DNA from 3 places in the Micromonospora sp. NBC_01699 genome. Region 2 is predicted to be linked to each of the others. Evidence: predicted binding sites of a transcription regulator. Region 2 holds the regulator's gene; each other region holds the start of a gene.
What was found. The regulator HrcA, encoded in region 2, represses chaperone genes, less so after heat shock. The targets are predictions, from matches to a motif close to GGTTNGCACNCTCNNNNNGAGNGTGCNAACC.

Region 1 (5,741 bases), 2.5 Mb from region 2:
TGTCGCGCTCGATCAGCGGCCGGGCGAGCAGATCGGCGTAGCTGAGTGTGATCGGGTTGCGGACCCGCCCGTGGATGCGCAGTCGCCAACTGTCCGGGTCGACCTGCGGCACCACCAGCGCGGTGTCGATCCGGTAGAACCGGGAGTTCGGCGTCATGTACGGGGCGAGCTGTGGCAGCGACAGGTCGGCGCCGGCCGGCACCGGTGGCGCGGGGCTGGCCGGGGCCGGCAGGGTCAGCGCCGCGCGGGCGTCGGAGACCCCGCGCCGGGTGGCCAGCCAGCGCCCGCCGAAGCCGCTCACCGCGGCGGCGCCCGCCGCCACCGCCACCCCGGTCAGAAACCGCCGCCGCCCCTCCACCAGATCCAACTCCTCAACCGGCGCACGGTCCCCAACCGGTGCACGGTCCTCGACCGGTGCACGGTCCTCGACCACCGCATGCTCGCCGAGCGCGGGCTCGGTGGCCGGGACCGGGGCCGGGGCCGGCACACCCGTCCGGGCTGGCACGGTGGAGGTGACCAGGGGCGCGTCCGGCCACGGGGCCGGGACCAGGACGCCACGCAGCCGGCGCAGCACTCCGGCGGCCAGGGCGGCGCCGACCAGCGAGGGCAGTACGGCGGTGGCGCCGGCACCGGGGCGGGTCAGGGCCGCGGTCGCGCCGACGATCCCGAACAGGGCGATGCCGGCGTACCCGAGCGGCGGGGTGCGCAGCGCGCCGATGCCGATCAGCGCGGCGAAGCCGGCCAGGAGCAGGGCGGTGCCGATCAGCAGCGCGGTCTTGTCGTGTACGCCGAACACATCGATCGCGAACTGCTTCAGCGGTTCGGGTACGAGGTCGACCACGACCCCGCCGACCGCTACCAGCGGAGCGGACCGCGCCCCAGTGGGTACGGCGACCAGTTCGGCCGAGCCGATCGCGACCGTGGCGGCGGCGATCCCGGCCAGTGCGCCGTACCTGCGTTTTGGCGTGCTCACCGGCCCAGTGTTGACGATCATCGGGCGGACCGGTAGTGACGTGGACCGCTGCCGAACGCAAACCAGGGTAGATTCGCGCGGTCCGGCGCTTTGTACGCCATTGACGCTGATCTACCCTGGTTCGACGGTTATCGCAGGTGGTGCGGTGTTACGGGTGGTGCGGCGTCACGGGTGGACTAGAAGCCCGGACCGTGCTGGTGGCCGTGGCCGTGGCCACCGCCGGCCGAAGCCTCCGCCCTGGCCGGCTTCTCCACGATCAGGCTCTCCGTGGTGAGCAGCAGACCGGCGATCGACGCGGCGTTGATGACCGCGTTGCGGGTCACCTTCACCGGGTCGACGATGCCGGCCTTGGCCAGGTCGACGTACTCGTCGGTGGCGGCGTTGAGGCCGAAGCCCCAGTCGCCGGCGGCGACCTTCTGCACGACCACGTAACCGTCGTGCCCGGCGTTCTGGGCGATCCAGCGCAGCGGCTCGACCAGCGACTTGCGGACGATCGAGACACCGACCTTCTCGTCACCGGTGAAGCCCAGGTCGTCGTCGAGCACCGAGGCGATCTGCACCAGGGCGGCGCCGCCACCCGGGATGATGCCCTCCTCGACGGCGGCCTTGGTGGCGGCGATCGCGTCTTCGATGCGGTGCTTGCGCTCCTTCATCTCGACCTCGGTCGCCGCGCCGGCCTTGATCACCGCGATGCCACCGGAGAGCTTCGCCAGCCGCTCGGCCAGCTTCTCCCGGTCCCAGTCGGAGTCCGAAGCCTCGATCTCCTTGCGGATCTGGGCGACCCGGTCGGCCACCTCGGTGCTCCGGCCCTTGCCGTCGATCACCGTGGTGTTGTCCTTGTCGACCACTACCCGGCGGGCGCTGCCGAGCACCTCAAGGCCGACCGTGTCGAGCTTGTAACCCAGCTCGGGCGCGACCAGCTCGGCGCCGGTGATGACCGCCATGTCCTGCAACAGCGCCTTGCGGCGGTCGCCGAACCCGGGGGCCTTGACCGCGCAGACCTTGACCGTCTTGCGGATCGAGTTGACCACGAGCGTGGACAGGGCCTGGCCCTCCACGTCCTCGGCCACGATCAGCAGCGGCTTGCTGGTCTGGAGGACCTTCTCCAGCAGCGGCAGCAGTTCCTCGATCGCCGAGATCTTCTGGGTCGTGATCAGGATGTACGGGTCGTCGAGGACCGCTTCCTGCGACTCAGCGTCGGTCACGAAGTTCGGCGAGATGAAGCCCTTGTCGAACTGGAGTCCCTCGGTGACCTCCAGCTCGGTGGCGAGGGTGGAGCCTTCCTCGACGGTGATGACACCGTCGCGGCCGACCCGCTCCATCGCCTCGGCGATCAGGTCGCCGATGGTCGCGTCCTGCGCCGAGATGGTCGCCACGTGCGCGACCAATTCCCGGCTGCCGACCTCGACGGCCTTGGCGAGCAGCGCCTCGGACACCTTGGTGGCGGCCGCGTCGATGCCCCGCTTGAGACCGGTCGGGTTGGCCCCGGCGGTCACGTTGCGCAGGCCCTCGCGTACGAGTGCCTGGGCCAGCACGGTCGCGGTGGTGGTCCCGTCGCCGGCGACGTCGTTGGTCTTGGTCGCCACCTCCTTGACCAGCTGCGCGCCGAGGTTCTCGTAGGGGTTGGTGAGCTCGATCTCCTTGGCGATGGTCACGCCATCGTTGGTGATCGTCGGCGCACCGAACTTCTTGTCCAGGACGACGTTGCGCCCACGCGGGCCGAGGGTGACCTTGACCGTATCGGCGAGCGTGTTGACACCGTGCTCCAGCAGGTGCCGGGCGTCATCCGAGAAGCTCAGAATCTTCGCCATGTTTTACTCGGGTCCCTTCACACAGCACTGCCCCGGCCCGGCATGCCGGTCCGGGGCAGTGATCACTGATCGGTCAGATCACTACTTCTCGATGACCGCGAGGACGTCGCGGGCGGAGAGCACCAGGTACTCCTCGCCGGCGTACTTAACCTCGGTGCCGCCGTACTTCGAGTAGAGGACCGTGTCGCCGACCTTGACGTCAACCGGGATCCGGTTGCCCTTGTCGTCGATGCGGCCCGGTCCGACAGAGAGGACGGTGCCCTCCTGCGGCTTTTCCTTGGCGGTGTCGGGGATCACGATGCCCGACGCCGTGGTCGTCTCAGCCTCGTTCGCCTGGACCAGGATCCGGTCCTCGAGCGGCTTGATCGCAACCTTGGTCGCGGTAGTCACGGGCATACCCTCCTGGGGTACTGGTTTCTGTGCCGGCCAGCGAGCCGGCCAGCGTCAATCTGCCACATGCCACCGGGCGGGTCCGTCGTCGCGGGAGCCGGTCCGCCTGGCGTTTCAGCCACCGGACCGGAGCCCGGAAGCTGGCACCCTCGGACTGAGAGTGCTAACGGCAGGTTATGCCGGTGGCTAGCACTCCGTCAAGGAGAGTGCCAACATGACGGCCGGCGTGTTCGGTGAAACCCCTTACCAGGCCACCGCCGGACCGGCCGCGCCGCACCGTCCCGGGGCGCCTCGCCCACCCCACCAGCGATCGACGTGTACTGCCTCACATCGAGCGTGCGCTGCCCCACAATGTCTCGATGGATCTCGACCAGCTCGCCGCGCTGCGTACACCGGTGGGGGTGGCCGCGCTCGCCGCGGCGGCCGACGTGGCCGGCGGTGACCCGCTGGCCGCGGCCACCGCGCTCCGCTCGGCGGGTCTGCCGGGTCCGCTCGCCGCCACCGCCCTCACCCAGGCGGAGTTGCGCCGCCGGGCGGTCGGCAAGTTCGGCCCGGCCGCCGCCGGGATGTTCTTCACCCGGTCCGGGCTGGAGCAGGCGACCAGGTCCGTGGTCGCCGACCGGCGGGCCCGCCGGTTGCGCGACGCCGGGGTGCGCACCCTGGCCGACCTGGGTTGCGGCCTCGGCGCGGACGCGCTCGCCGCCGCCCGTGCCGGGATCCGGGTGTACGGGGTGGAGGCCGATCCGACCACCGCCGCGCTGGCCGCCGCGAACGCGGAGGCGGCCGGGCTGGCCGCCTGCTTCACCGTCGAGTGCGCCGACGCGACCGGATTCGACCCGACCGGTCTGGACGCGGTCTTCTGCGATCCGGCCCGGCGCGCGACCGGTGGCCGGCGGATCTTCGACCCGGCCGCGTACTCACCGCCGTGGGACTTCGTGCTCGGCCTGGCGCGGCGGGTGCCGTACACGGTGGTGAAGGTCGCGCCGGGACTGGACCACCGGCTGATCCCGCCGGGCGCGGAGGCGGAGTGGGTCAGCGTCGACCGGGATCTGGTCGAGGCCGCGCTCTGGTGCGGGCCGCTCGCCGGGCCCGCCCGCCGCGCCACCGTGCTGCGGACCGCGCGGGAATCCGCCGGCCCGATCCCGGTCCAGCCGGCCGGCGGTACGGGGTCCGGCCGGGTCGCGGTGGCCCAGCTCACCGGCACCGGGGCGGTGCAGGCGCCGGTCGGCCCGGTCCGGCGTTACGTCCACGACCCGGACGGCGCGGTGGTCCGGGCCCACCTGGTCGCCGAGTTCGCCGAGGGCGTGGCCGGCTCCCTGGCCGACCCGGACATCGCCTATGTGTACGCCGACACGGCGACGCCGACCCCGTTCGCCCGGTGCCTGGAGGTCACCGACGTGCTGCCGTTCTCGCTGAAGCGGCTGCGCGGGCTGCTGCGCGGTCGCCGGGTCGGCCGGGTGGAGATCCTGAAGCGGGGTTCGGCGCTGGATCCGGAGCGGCTGCGGCACGATCTGCGCCTGTCCGGCGACGAACCGGCCAGCCTGGTGCTGACCCGGGTGGCCGGCGCGCCCACGGTGCTGGTCTGTCGGCCGGTGTCACCGACCGGGTAGGGTCCCGGCCGTGGCAGGTCAGGCGACCCCGGCGACGGCACTGCTGGTCAGGCAGAAGGTCGCGCACACCACCCACCCGTACGACGTGCCGGCGGACTCGCCCGGCTACGGCGCGGAGGTGGCCGCCGTACTCGGGGTGGATCCGGCGCGGGTGTTCAAGTCGCTGGTCACCGAGGTCGACGGGGCGTTGACCGTGGCGGTCGTGCCGGTCACCGGCGAGCTGGACCTGAAGGCGTTGGCGGCGGCGGTGGGCGGCAAACGGGCGGCGCTCGCCGACCGGACGGTGGCCGAGCGGACCACCGGGTACGTCCGGGGCGGGATCAGCCCGCTCGGCCAACGAAAGCGGTTACCGACCGTAGTCGATTCATCGGCAGAGCGTTTCTCCACTGTGTACGTCTCCGCCGGCCGACGTGGCCTGCAACTCCAGCTCGCACCGGCCGACCTGATCCGGCTGACCAGCGCGGTCATCGCGGCGATCGCCGCCGACTGACCGGCGAACTGCCCACTTTCGACCCACCTGCTGCTGCTTGCCGGTACTTGGTCAGTCGATGACCGTCGTTGCACTCTGTGCTTTTTCCCACACAAAATTGATAGCACTCGGGCGAACGGCGTGAGCCGACAGAGCGCCCGTCTCGGCGACGGTTCGGTCATTTGGCCCGACAGGGGTTGAACCAGGCGGCAAATGGGAACGATCCACCCAGACGAAGCGACCCGATGACGGCCGCATGTCACTCGCGTTGCTGAATTGTTATCGCAGGCAACAAAACTCGTGGCCTCGGCACTCTTGTGTCCCACCCCGTGCGCGCAATACGTTGCCGGACACAACAAAAGTAAGTACGGCCCACTCTGACCATCCCTTGCAGTGGCGGCTGCCCGCACCGACGAGCCGCACCACGCAACGACTCAGCGGACCGAACCCCACCCCCCGAAAGGACCCGTAGCAATGCGCAAAGGGAT
Region 2 (5,741 bases):
ACGTCGGCCCGGCCGAGCCCGACCCCGAGCGCCCGACCCGGCAACTCGCCGGCTTCGCCACGGTCACCGCCGCACCCGACGAGACGATCACCGTACGCGTCCCGCTGGCCGCCCGCTCCACCCAGATCTGGGCCGGTCAATGGCGTACGGTCCCCGGCCCCTACACCGTAGAAGCCGCCCGAGGCGTCGCCGACATCCGCCTGACCACCACCCTGGAAGTCACCGACTGACCGTCGGCCCCCGGCCCGATCGATCCGGCCTACCAGCGCCCAAGCCTCGCCGACAACACAGCCAGCGCCGCCACGCCCGCGGTCGACGTACGCAGCACCGCCGGACCCAGGCGCACCGTCCGCGCACCGACCGCCTCGAATGCGGCCACCTCGGCCGGGGTTATGCCGCCCTCCGGCCCCACCACCAGCACTATCTCCCCGCTCGCCGGCAGCTCCACGGTGGAAAGCCCCACCGTCGCCTCCTCGTGCAGCACGAAGCCCGCCGCCGCCCCGGCGATCCGGTCCACCACCCGCCCGGTCGACTCGTCCGGGGGCCCGGCCACCACCGGCAACCACGACCGGCGGGACTGCTTCGCCGCCTCCCGCGCGGTCGCCACCCACTTCTCCCGCGCCCGGCCACCCCGCTCACCGCGCCACTGCACCACCGAACGGGACGCCGCCCAGGGCACGATCTCGTCCACCCCGACCTCGGTCATCGCCTGTACGGCCAACTCGCCCCGGTCCCCCTTGGCGATCCCCTGCACGACCACCAGACGCGGGTCGCACGCATCGTCGTACGCCAACGAGCTGATCCGAAGCTCCAACGTCCCCCGGCCGACGGCCGTCACCACCGCGCTGGCCGTGCCACCCCGCCCATCCGCGAGCAGCAACCCCTCCCCCACCCGCAACCGCTGCACCGTAGCCGCATGATGCCCCTCAACTCCCCCCAGCGTGAACACTTCCCCCACCGGCAGGTCCTCCACCAAAAACAACGCCACAGACACGAAGAAAGGCTAACCGCTCCCCCACCCCCACCCCCACCCCCAATAAGGCCCCTCACGTAGAAAAAGAGTGGCTACCCCCAAAGGAATAACCACTCTTTCTCTACAACTTGCCAATCACCCCGCCAGCTTTGACCGCAACCAACGTCGCGAGTCGACCGAGCGCCGCCGCGGTGACTTCGTCCGAGGACGACGAGGCGAAGCCTTCGTCGCCCGCAGGACGAAGTCACCGCACCTGGGCGGCGCGAAGCGGAGCGAGCCGCCCCGGCGGAGCCGGGGCCAAAAAACTAGTGCCCGTTGAACGCGTCTCGCATGCGGGAGAAGAAGCCGCCCTGTTTGCTCAGCTCGGCCACCTCCTCGCCCCTGGTCTTGGCGAAGTCGCGGAGCATGCGCTCCTGGTCGGCGTCGAGCTTGGTCGGGGTACGGACGTCCAGGTGGACGAAGAGGTCACCCCGTCCGGTGCCGCGCAGGTGCGGTACGCCACGGGCGCGCAGCCGCAGGGTGCTGCCCGGTTGGGTGCCCGGCTTGACGTCGACGGGTTCGTCGCTGTCCAGCGTCTTGATGGTGAGCCGGGTGCCCAGCGCGGCGGCGGTCATCGGCACGGTGACCCGGCAGTGCAGGTCGTCGCCCTTGCGGGAGTAGACGTCGTGGGTGCGTTCGTGGATCTCGACGTAGAGGTCGCCCGCGGTGCCGCCACCGGGGCCGACCTCGCCCTGCTGGGCGAGCCGGATCCGCATGCCGTCCTCGACCCCGGCCGGGATCTTGACGGTCAGCGACCGGCGGGTACGGACCCGGCCGTCACCGGCACAGGTCGGGCAGGGTTGCGGGATGACGGTGCCGTAGCCCTGGCAGACCGTGCACGGCCGGGACGAGACGACCTGGCCGAGGAAGGTCCGCTGCACCGACTGGACCTCGCCGCGCCCACCGCACGCCTCACAGGTGGCGAGATGGGTGCCGGCGGCGGTGCCCGCACCGGCGCAGGTGGTGCAGAGTACGGCGGTGTCGACGGTGATCGGCGCCTCGACGCCGAAGGCCGTCTCGTTCAGGTCCAGTTCGAGGCGCAGGATGGCGTCGGCGCCCGGCCGGGTACGTGGCCGGGGCCCCCTGCTCCCACCCGCGGCACCGAAGAAGGCGTCCATGATGTCCTGGAAGCCGACGAACGGGCCGGCTCCGCCGGGTCCGGCACCACCGCCGCCACCGCCGGGGGCCAGGGGGTCCCCGCCAAGGTCGACGATCTGGCGCTTCTGGTCGTCGGAGAGGACCTCGTAGGCGGCGTTGATGTCCTTGAACTTCTCGTGCGCCTCCGGATCCGGATTGACGTCCGGATGGAACTGCCGCGCCAGCTTGCGGTAGGCGCGCTTGATCTCGTCGTCGGAGGCCCCCCGGCTGACGCCGAGAATCCCGTAGTAGTCCTTGGCCACTGTGTTCCGTGTCCCCATGTCAGTCGTGCCGTCCGCCGATGTTGTCGGGTCAGCTTGTCGGTCGGTTCCGCGCCGGTGCTGCCCGCTGCCCCGGCGCCATCAGTTCTGTGCCAGTAGGTCGCCCACGTAACGGGCGACCGCGCGTACGGTCGCGATGGTGCCGGGGTAGTCCATTCGGGTCGGCCCGAGCACCCCGAGCCCGCCGAGGATGTTGCTGCCGGTGCCGTACCCGGTGCTCACCACCGAGGTGGCCCGCAGGTTGTCGATCTCATTTTCGTCGCCGATCCGAATTCGCAGCGTACTGGGTTCGACCTCGCCGAAGAGCTTGAGCAGGATGACCTCCTCCTCCAGCGCTTCGAGGATCGGGCGCAGCGAGCCCTGGAAGTCGAGCAGCCCGCCACGGGTCAGGTTGGCCGTGCCGGCCAGGGCGATGCGTTCCTCGTTTCGTTCGACGAGGGTTTCGAGCAGGACCGTCGCCAGGGTCACCATCGCCGGGCGCAGGTCGGGTGTGACCTCGTCGACGAGTGCCTGGACCAGCGGCGGGGTGTCGGAGAGCCGGCTGCCGACGAGTTTCTCGTTGACCAGTCGGCGCAGGTCGGTGACGTCGTCGGCGAGCAGTGGTGCGGGCATCTCGACCAGGCGCTGTTCGACCCGACCGGTGTCGGCGATCATGACGAACATGAGCCGGGTGGTGGAGATCGGCACGAGTTCCAGGTGACGTACGGACGAGCGGGCCAGGCTGGGGTACTGCACCACGGCGACCTGCCGGGTGAGCTGGGCGAGCAGCCGGACCGTACGGTGCACCACGTCGTCGAGGTCGACGGCGCCGACCAGGAAACGTTCGATGGCCCGGCGTTCGGCCGGGGTGAGCGGCTTGACCCGGGAGAGACGGTCGACGAAGAGGCGGTAGCCCCGGTCGGTGGGCACCCGGCCGGCGCTGGTGTGCGGCTGCCGGATGTAGCCCTCTTCTTCGAGTACGGCCATGTCGTTGCGGACAGTGGCCGGCGACACACCGAGTTGGTGCCGTTCGACCAGGGCCTTGCTGCCGACCGGCTCCTGGGTGGATACGTAGTCCTCCACGATCGCGCGCAGCACGTCGAGCTTGCGGTCGTCGAGACCCATCCTCACCTCCCTGCGACCGGGTCGGTGCGAGCACCCGGGCCACCAGTCTGGCACTCGACTGTAACGAGTGCCAGTCTACGACGCGGGCCCACCCGGTTGCGATGATCGACCTCGCGCCGCCAGGAGAACCTGGTTGACCCGGTGGCGGAGATCATGGGTGATCTGGTGGACCGTAACCGACCCGATGTCGGCACAACAGCTTCAGTCGGCAATTGTCCACCGGTCGTCACCCGTGGTAGGTGGCGTCGCTTGATCGATACCCCTACCGTGACCACCATGACTGAACCACCCCGCCCTCCCGGAGAGGGCGGCAACGGCGGTCACCCGCCGGAACCGCCGACCGCTCCGTTCACGTCGCCGGGCTCGTACCCGAGTCCCGGTGAGGCTCCGCCGCCCGGGTACGGCCCGCCGCCGGCCGCCCCGCAGTACGGCTCCCCTCCGCCAGCCCCGCAGTACGGCGCACCGGACGCGCCCGGCGGCGGCTATCCCCCGCCCGGTGGCTACCCGCCACCGGGTGGTTATCCCCCGCCCGGTGGCTACCCCCCGCCGGGTGGTTACCCGCCCGCCGGCGGTGGCTACCCGCCGCCCGGCGGCTACCCGGGCGGCCCGGTCCCGCACGGGTACGCGAACAGCGACGAGAAGACCTTTGCCCTGATCGCGCACTTCGGCGGCATCGTCGTGGGTTTCATCGCCCCGTTGATCTCGCTGTTGGCGAAGGGCAAGGAGTCGCCGACCGTACGGGTGCACGCGGTCGAGGCGCTCAACTTCCAGATCACCTGGGCCGTCGCCACGTTGGTCGCGGTGATCCTCGGGGTCTGCTCGTTCGGGCTCCTCGCCTTCCTTCCCTTGATCACCTGGGCCGTGGTGGTCGTCTTCTCGATCATCGGCGGTCTCAAGGCGAACGAGGGTGCCGTCTACCGGTACCCGATGACGTACCGCCTGGTGAAGTAGCTGTCGTGCGCTGGCTCGGGTCGGTCCGAACCGGCCCGAGCCAGCACGGGGGGCCGCCGGCTCAGGGCAGCAGGTCGCGTACCACGGCGTCGGCGAGCAGTCGGCCGCGCAGGGTCAGCACCGCCCGGCCGGCCGCGTACTCGGGCCGGCTGAGCAGACCGTCGGCCAGGGCCCGGTCCGCTCCGAGTCGGCCGGCGTCGTCGAGCCCGGCCAACGGCAGACCGGAGTCCAGCCGCAGCCGCAGCATCACGTCCTCCATGTGCCGATCGTCACCGGTGAGCAGTTCCCGCGCCTGACCGGGAGACGCACCGGCGGCGAGGCGGTCCGCGTACGCCGTGGGGTGTTTGACGTTCCACCACCGCACGCCGCCGACGTGGCTGTGTGCCCCCGGACCGAGGCCCCACCAGTCCCCGCCGGTCCAGTAGAGCAGGTTGTGCCGGCACCGGGCGTCGGCGGTGCGGGCCCAGTTGGAAACCTCGTACCAGGAGAAACCGGCCGCGCCGAGGGCGGCCTCCGCGGCCAGGTAGCGGTCCGCCGCCACGTCGTCACTCGGGTACGGCAGCTCGCCGCGCCGCATCCGACCGGCCAGCCGGGTGCCGTCCTCCACGATCAGGGCGTACGCGCTGACGTGGTCGACGCCCGCCCGAGTGACCGCGGCCAGCGAGGCGGCGAAGTCGTCGGCGGTCTCGCCCGGCGTGCCGTAGATCAGGTCCAGGTTCACGTGGTCGAACCCGGCGTCACGCGCCTCCAGCGCGGCCTGGACCGCCCGTCCCGGGGTGTGCTTGCGGTCGAGCAGGGCGAGCACCCCGGCGGCGGCGGACTGCATACCCAGCGAGATCCGGGTGTAGCCGGCGGCCCGCAGCGTCTTGAGCGACTCCGGGGTCACCGATTCCGGGTTCGCCTCCGTGGTGACCTCGGCGTCGGCGGCCAGCCCCCAGGTCCGGTCGATCCCGTCCAGGATCCGGGCCAGCTCGTCGGCGGGCAGCAGGGTCGGGGTGCCGCCGCCGACAAAGACGGTGTCCACCCGCCCCGGCGGGGCCTCGCCCAGCACCCGCCCGGCCAGCGCCAGCTCGGCCAGCACCGAGTCGGCGTAGCCGTCCCGGCCACCACCGCCGCCGAGTTCGGTGGCGGTGTACGTGTTGAAGTCGCAGTATCCGCACCGGCTGGCGCAGAAGGGCACGTGCACGTAGACCCCGAACCCCCGGGCGCCGACGGCGGCCAGGGCGGTACGGGGCAGCGAACCGTCAGCGGGTACG
Region 3 (5,741 bases), 1.1 Mb from region 2:
CGCAGAACATCCTGATTCCGGCCGCCGGCATCGAGACCGACCAGGGTCACAAGAGCTTCGACGAGGTGACGGCCGGGATTGCCGGTGCGGTCGGCAAGCTCACCGGTGATCCGGCGCGGGCGGTCGAGTTCACCGGGGCGATCGTCAACGACGGGGTGCTGGCCCGGCTGGACGAGGTGGCCGGGCTCGGCGAGGTCGTGCTGGCCTCGCGTCCGGTCGAGCACCCGACGTACCCGCAGGCGGTGGTGCGTACGCCGACGATCGTGCGGCTCGGCGCGGACGCCGCGCAGACCTACGGCCGGGAGTGGTTCGGACCGATCTCGTTCGCGATCGCCACCGATTCCACCGCGCACAGCCTGGAGATCCTGCGGGAGACAGTGGGGGCGCGGGGCGCGTTGACGGCGGCGGTCTACGCCAGCGACGACAAGGTGCTCGACGCGGCCGAGTCGGCGGCAGTGGACGCCGGGGTGCACCTGTCCTGCAACCTCACCGGCGGCGTTTTTGTCAACCAGTCGGCGGCGTTCTCCGACTTCCACGCCAGCGGCGCCAACCCGGCGGCGAACGCGGCGTTGACCGACGGCGCGTACGTGGCCGGTCGGTTCCGGGTGGTCCAGTCTCGTCGGCACATCTGAGCCGTCCGACCGGTGGCCGGGATCCCCGCCCTGCTCACGCGGGGTGACGGGAACCCCGCCGTCGGTCGGCGGCCGGGTCCGTTCCCGCACGCGGGTTGAGCGGGGTGGGGATGGTGTTCCCGCGCGGGTTGAGCGGGGTGGGGATGGTGTTCCCGTGCGGCTGGTGCGGGTCGGGGATGGTGTTCCCGTGCGGCTGGAGCGGATCGGGATCGGTGGGTGGCGGGGAGCCGGTGCGGGGTTCGGGTCAGGCGCGGCGGCGCATCTGCAACTCGGTCAGCGTGGGCACTCGCGGGTGGGGCAGGCGGACGCCGGTGTCCTCGAAACCCAGGCGCTGGTAGGCGCGGATCGCCCGGTTGTTGCCGACCACCACCTCCAGCAACAGTTCGGGTCGTCCGGCCGCCCGTGACCAGGCTGCCACCCCCTCGATCAGGTCGGCGAGCAGGCCGGTGCCGCGCCTGGCCGGGGTGAGGTAGACGGCGAAGATCACGGTGAGTCCCGGCTCGGCGTGCACCGCGTGCCCACCCGCGTGCCCGACGAACCGGCCGTCGGGGTACGCCGACCGCGGTTCGGCGACGAACGCCGCGATCTGGCTGCCGTAGGCGTTCTGTCGTACTCGGCTCGCGTACTCGGCGTGTGGTCGGGCGGCTGCCTCGGCGACCGTCTCCAGGAAGGCCAGGGGTGCGTCGGCGAGCATCTCCAGTCGCAGCGCCCGCATCCGGGCGGCGTCGGTGGGTCGGATCCGCCTGACCCGTGGCCGCTCATCGACGCTCCCGTCGCCGGGTCGCAGACCGTCGACGGCGCCCGGACGGAGGCCGTTGCCGGGCCGCAGGCCGTCGCCGTCGGCGCCCGGACCGAGGCCGTTGCCGTCGTCGGCCGGGATGCCGTCGACGGGTGTGCGGGACACGGCGCCGGCGTCCGGTGGGCCGGTTGCGGCAGCGCTCGCGTCGGATCGGGCGGTTGCGGCGGCGCTCGCGTCGGATCGGGCGGTTGCGGCGGTCGCGTGCGGTGGGGCGGTTGCGGCGGCCACGTCTGGTGGGGCGGTTGCGGCGGACGCCGGCATGCTGGTCATGGGGCATGCCTACCCCCGACTGACCCGACGGGCAACCGGATTGCGGATCACGGTTGCGTCGCGCCCCGCGAGATACATGATCAATTGTACGACGTAAAGACGTCCGACGATGTAGGTGTAATCGTCGTCGGAGAGGTGCGCGTACCGGCTGCTGTCCCTTTTGGGGTAGTGCACCTCGGTCGGACCTCGTGTAGCGTGCGATTTCGGTTGCTGTATTCGTGGATCGATATGGGTCCCGAGTCGGCGGCTCCGGTCGGCGTACGCCGGGGCCGGGGGTGTTTGACCCAGCACGATCGAAGTGAGGAAGTGCACCGTGGCACAGGGCACCGTCAAGTGGTTCAACAGTGAAAAGGGCTACGGCTTCATTGCGGTCGACGGCGGGCAGGACGTATTCGTCCATTTCTCCGCGATCGAGATGGATGGCTACAAGGCGCTCGACGACGGCCAGCGGGTGGAGTTCGAAATCGCCCAGGGCCAGAAGGGGCCGCAGGCGGAGAAGGTGCGCCTCCTCGCCTGACCGGTTCGTCTGAACCGTCCGACCGGTCGGGAGTCCCGACCGAGTGCAACCGATAATCACAGCCGGAATCGATAACGACAGGGCGTCGGTCTCCCCGTGGAGTGCGGCGCCGCTGTCGCGCTTCTGTCTTGGTCGGTGTTTCGCTGCCGCCCCGGTTGATGTTCCGCTGCCGTGTGCCCGGGACCCAGGGGTGTCGGTCCGGTTGGCTGTGTGGCTCCCGTCGTCGCGGTGGGACGGGCTCGTGTGTTGGCCCGAGCCTGCCCCGATCCGTGACGCCCGAGCCCGCGCCGATCCGTGACGCCCGAGCCCGCGCCGATCCGTGACGCCCGAGCCCGCGTTAGTTCAGGTGATGTCCTGGCTCGTGTTGGTTCGTGTGGAGTCCGATTCGCATGCTGTCCAGTCTGCTACGCCTTGGGGGCTCTGCTGCCATTCGAGGGGTTCGCCCGGCTTGCGGGGTCGGTGCGCCGGATGTTCATCCGTGCGTCGTCCACGCGATGTTCCGCACCGGGTCGGGACCGTACGGGTCGCAGGGTGGTGTGGTCGGGCTTTCGGCGGTGATGGTGCTGGTCGCCGGGGTGGCGGATCGCGCGCGAAGGTAGGTCCGGTCGGTCCGGCTCCGGCCCACTCGCTTGCACTCGACATGGGAGAGTGCTAAACAAGTGATTGGCACTCGCGCGGTGTGAGTGCCAGAGGTCGGGGCGGTTAGGGCCACGGTCGCGCACCGGTGACGGAGCGGGGCACATGGCCGGTCGTCGCGGGCTGTCCGGCCCGACCGACGGACGTCACTGCCGCCTAGTGCGCGGGAGTCGGTCCGGTGCGTTCGCGCCGGACCAGACCGCGCGCCAGCGCAGTAGTGACGTCCGAAGGTGCGAAGTCAGGCGGCCGATCCGGGACCAACCGGCTCGGGTGGCCGTGAGTGTCCAGGAGGACAACGCCGTATGGCCAAGATCATCGCGTTCGACGAAGAGGCCCGCCGTGGCCTTGAGCGGGGCATGAACCAGCTCGCCGACGCCGTCAAGGTGACGCTCGGCCCCAAGGGCCGCAACGTCGTGCTCGAAAAGAAGTGGGGCGCCCCCACCATCACCAACGATGGTGTGAGCATCGCCAAGGAAATCGAGCTTGAGGACCCCTACGAGAAGATCGGCGCCGAGCTGGTCAAGGAGGTCGCCAAGAAGACCGACGACGTTGCCGGTGACGGCACGACGACGGCGACCGTCCTGGCTCAGGCGCTGGTCCGCGAGGGCCTGCGCAACGTCGCGGCCGGCGCGAACCCGATGGCCCTGAAGCGGGGCATCGAGGCTGCGGTGGCGGCGGTGGCGGAGGAACTGGCCAAGCTCGCCAAGGATGTCGAGACCAAGGAGCAGATCGCCTCGACCGCGTCGATCTCCGCCGGTGACACCACCGTCGGCGAGATCATCGCCGAGGCGATGGACAAGGTCGGCAAGGAAGGCGTCATCACCGTCGAGGAGAGCAACACCTTCGGGCTCGAACTGGAGCTCACCGAGGGTATGCGCTTCGACAAGGGCTACATCTCGCCGTACTTCTGGACCGACCCGGAGCGGATGGAGGCCGTCCTCGACGACCCCTACATCCTGATCGTCAACAGCAAGATCGCTTCGGTGAAGGACCTGCTGCCGATCCTGGAGAAGGTCATGCAGTCGGGCAAGCCGCTGCTGATCATCTCCGAGGACGTCGAGGGCGAGGCCCTGGCCACCCTCATCGTCAACAAGGTCCGGGGCACCTTCAAGTCCGTTGCCGTCAAGGCGCCGGGCTTCGGTGACCGCCGCAAGGCCATGCTGACCGACATCGCGATCCTCGCGGGTGGCTCTGTCATCAGCGAGGAGCTGGGCCTGAAGCTCGACGGCATCGGCCTCGACCTGCTGGGCCGCGCCCGCAAGATCGTGGTGACCAAGGACGAGACCACGATCGTCGACGGTGCCGGTGACGCCGACCAGATCCAGGGTCGGGTCAACCAGATCCGCGCCGAGATCGAGAAGAGCGACTCGGACTACGACCGCGAGAAGCTGCAAGAGCGCCTGGCCAAGCTGGCCGGCGGTGTTGCCGTGATCAAGGTTGGCGCGGCCACCGAGGTCGAGCTCAAGGAGCGCAAGCACCGCATCGAGGACGCCGTTCGCAACGCGAAGGCGGCCGTCGAAGAGGGCATCGTCCCCGGTGGTGGCGTCGCGCTGGTGCAGGCCGGCAAGACCGCCTTCGACAAGCTGGACCTCTCGGGTGACGAGGCGACCGGTGCGGCGATCGTCAAGATCGCGCTGGACGCCCCGCTGCGCCAGATCGCCGTCAACGCCGGCCTTGAGGGTGGCGTCGTGGTGGAGAAGGTCCGCAACCTGGAGCCCGGCCACGGCCTGAACGCCGCGAACGGTGAGTACGTCGACCTGCTCAAGGCCGGCATCATCGACCCGGCCAAGGTGACCCGTTCGGCGTTGCAGAACGCGGCCTCGATCGCGGCACTGTTCCTGACCACCGAGGCAGTGGTGGCGGACAAGCCGGAGAAGAACCCGGCCCCGGCTGCTGCGCCGGGCGGCGGGGACATGGACTTCTGAGTCCATCCACGTAACATCCGTAAGGGGCGGGCCGCGTCAGCGGTCCGCCCCTTACGTCATGTCGGTAGTCGTCGTTGATTGCGTTGCTTGTCCGTACGGGAAAAGGGCTTTCCGATCTGGATCGGGGCGTCGACCATCTCCAGCGGTTCATCGGATGCGAGTTCGTTCAGCCGATCCATTTCCGCGCGCTGCTCCGCGTCGCCGTAATCGAGGCGATGTACCGGCGTTTCGGCGGGAATCTCGGCTGCCATCCTGGCCCAGGCGCCCGCCGCGAGATCGTCAATCGGTTCGTCGTCCTTCGCCATGACTTCCTCCTTGGCTCAAACGGTAGGAGCCGGGAAGGCAACGGTGCTGAGAAACGGCGCTATAAACGGATATCTCCTATTCGCCCCTTTCGTGGCGAACCGCTGGTGTGTCCCGCCGAACCCGCAGGAGTGTCCCGCCGACCCGACGGGTCGTTCCGCCGGCGCGATGCCCGGTCAGAGTTGCTTGCGGTAGAGGAAGAAGACCCGCTCGATCCGCGCACCCGAGTTGCTGGCATAGAACGGGACCGGACCCACCCAGCCGATCTCCGCCCGCAGGTGTCCCGCCGCGCGCTGGTCGGCCAGACACCGCCGCAACAGCACCCCGCCGATCCCCAACCCCTGGGCGGCCGGGGCGGTGCCCATCGGGCCGAACCAACTCGGCCGCGACGACCCGTACGCGGCGAAGCCGAGCACCTCGACCGTCGAGCTGTCGACGGCGGCACCGCCCTCGCCCGTACCGGCGTCCGGGGCGGCGCCGTCGATGGTGGCGGCAACCCGGTCACGTACGGCGATGTGGCAGCCGGCGCCCGTACGCCCGATCGAGTCGGCGACCTCGCCACCCCAGGCCACCCCGAACGTCTCCCGCGCGAACCCGACCAGCATGGCCGCGTCTTCGGGCTCGGCCCGGCGTACCGTGACGCCCTGCGCGGCGAGCCG

Region 1: groES (co-chaperone GroES) is a predicted target of HrcA. The motif match lies at 3,313-3,343, and genes of this name have one in related genera.
Region 3: groL (chaperonin GroEL) is a predicted target of HrcA. The motif match lies at 2,880-2,910, and genes of this name have one in related genera.

Annotation. Positions count from the first base shown of each region.
Region 1 is NZ_CP109199.1:766,373-772,113, reverse strand. Features, by position in the region: gene OG792_RS03545 (molybdopterin-dependent oxidoreductase) at 1-973, opposite strand, end outside; gene groL (chaperonin GroEL) at 1,150-2,784, opposite strand; gene groES (co-chaperone GroES) at 2,866-3,180, opposite strand; gene OG792_RS03530 (THUMP-like domain-containing protein) at 3,534-4,784, shown strand; gene ybaK (Cys-tRNA(Pro) deacylase) at 4,795-5,274, shown strand; gene OG792_RS03520 (sugar ABC transporter substrate-binding protein) at 5,728-5,741, shown strand, end outside.
Region 2 is NZ_CP109199.1:6,499,377-6,505,117, forward strand. Features, by position in the region: gene OG792_RS26465 (beta-glucosidase family protein) at 1-230, shown strand, start outside; gene OG792_RS26470 (16S rRNA (uracil(1498)-N(3))-methyltransferase) at 260-994, opposite strand; gene dnaJ (molecular chaperone DnaJ) at 1,279-2,412, opposite strand; gene hrcA (heat-inducible transcriptional repressor HrcA) at 2,512-3,534, opposite strand; gene OG792_RS26485 (DUF4870 domain-containing protein) at 3,811-4,485, shown strand; gene hemW (radical SAM family heme chaperone HemW) at 4,547-5,741, opposite strand, start outside.
Region 3 is NZ_CP109199.1:7,550,606-7,556,346, reverse strand. Features, by position in the region: gene paaN (phenylacetic acid degradation protein PaaN) at 1-632, shown strand, start outside; gene OG792_RS31190 (GNAT family N-acetyltransferase) at 877-1,419, opposite strand; gene OG792_RS31185 (cold-shock protein) at 2,015-2,218, shown strand; gene groL (chaperonin GroEL) at 3,157-4,779, shown strand; gene OG792_RS31175 (hypothetical protein) at 4,836-5,030, opposite strand; gene OG792_RS31170 (GNAT family N-acetyltransferase) at 5,259-5,741, opposite strand, start outside.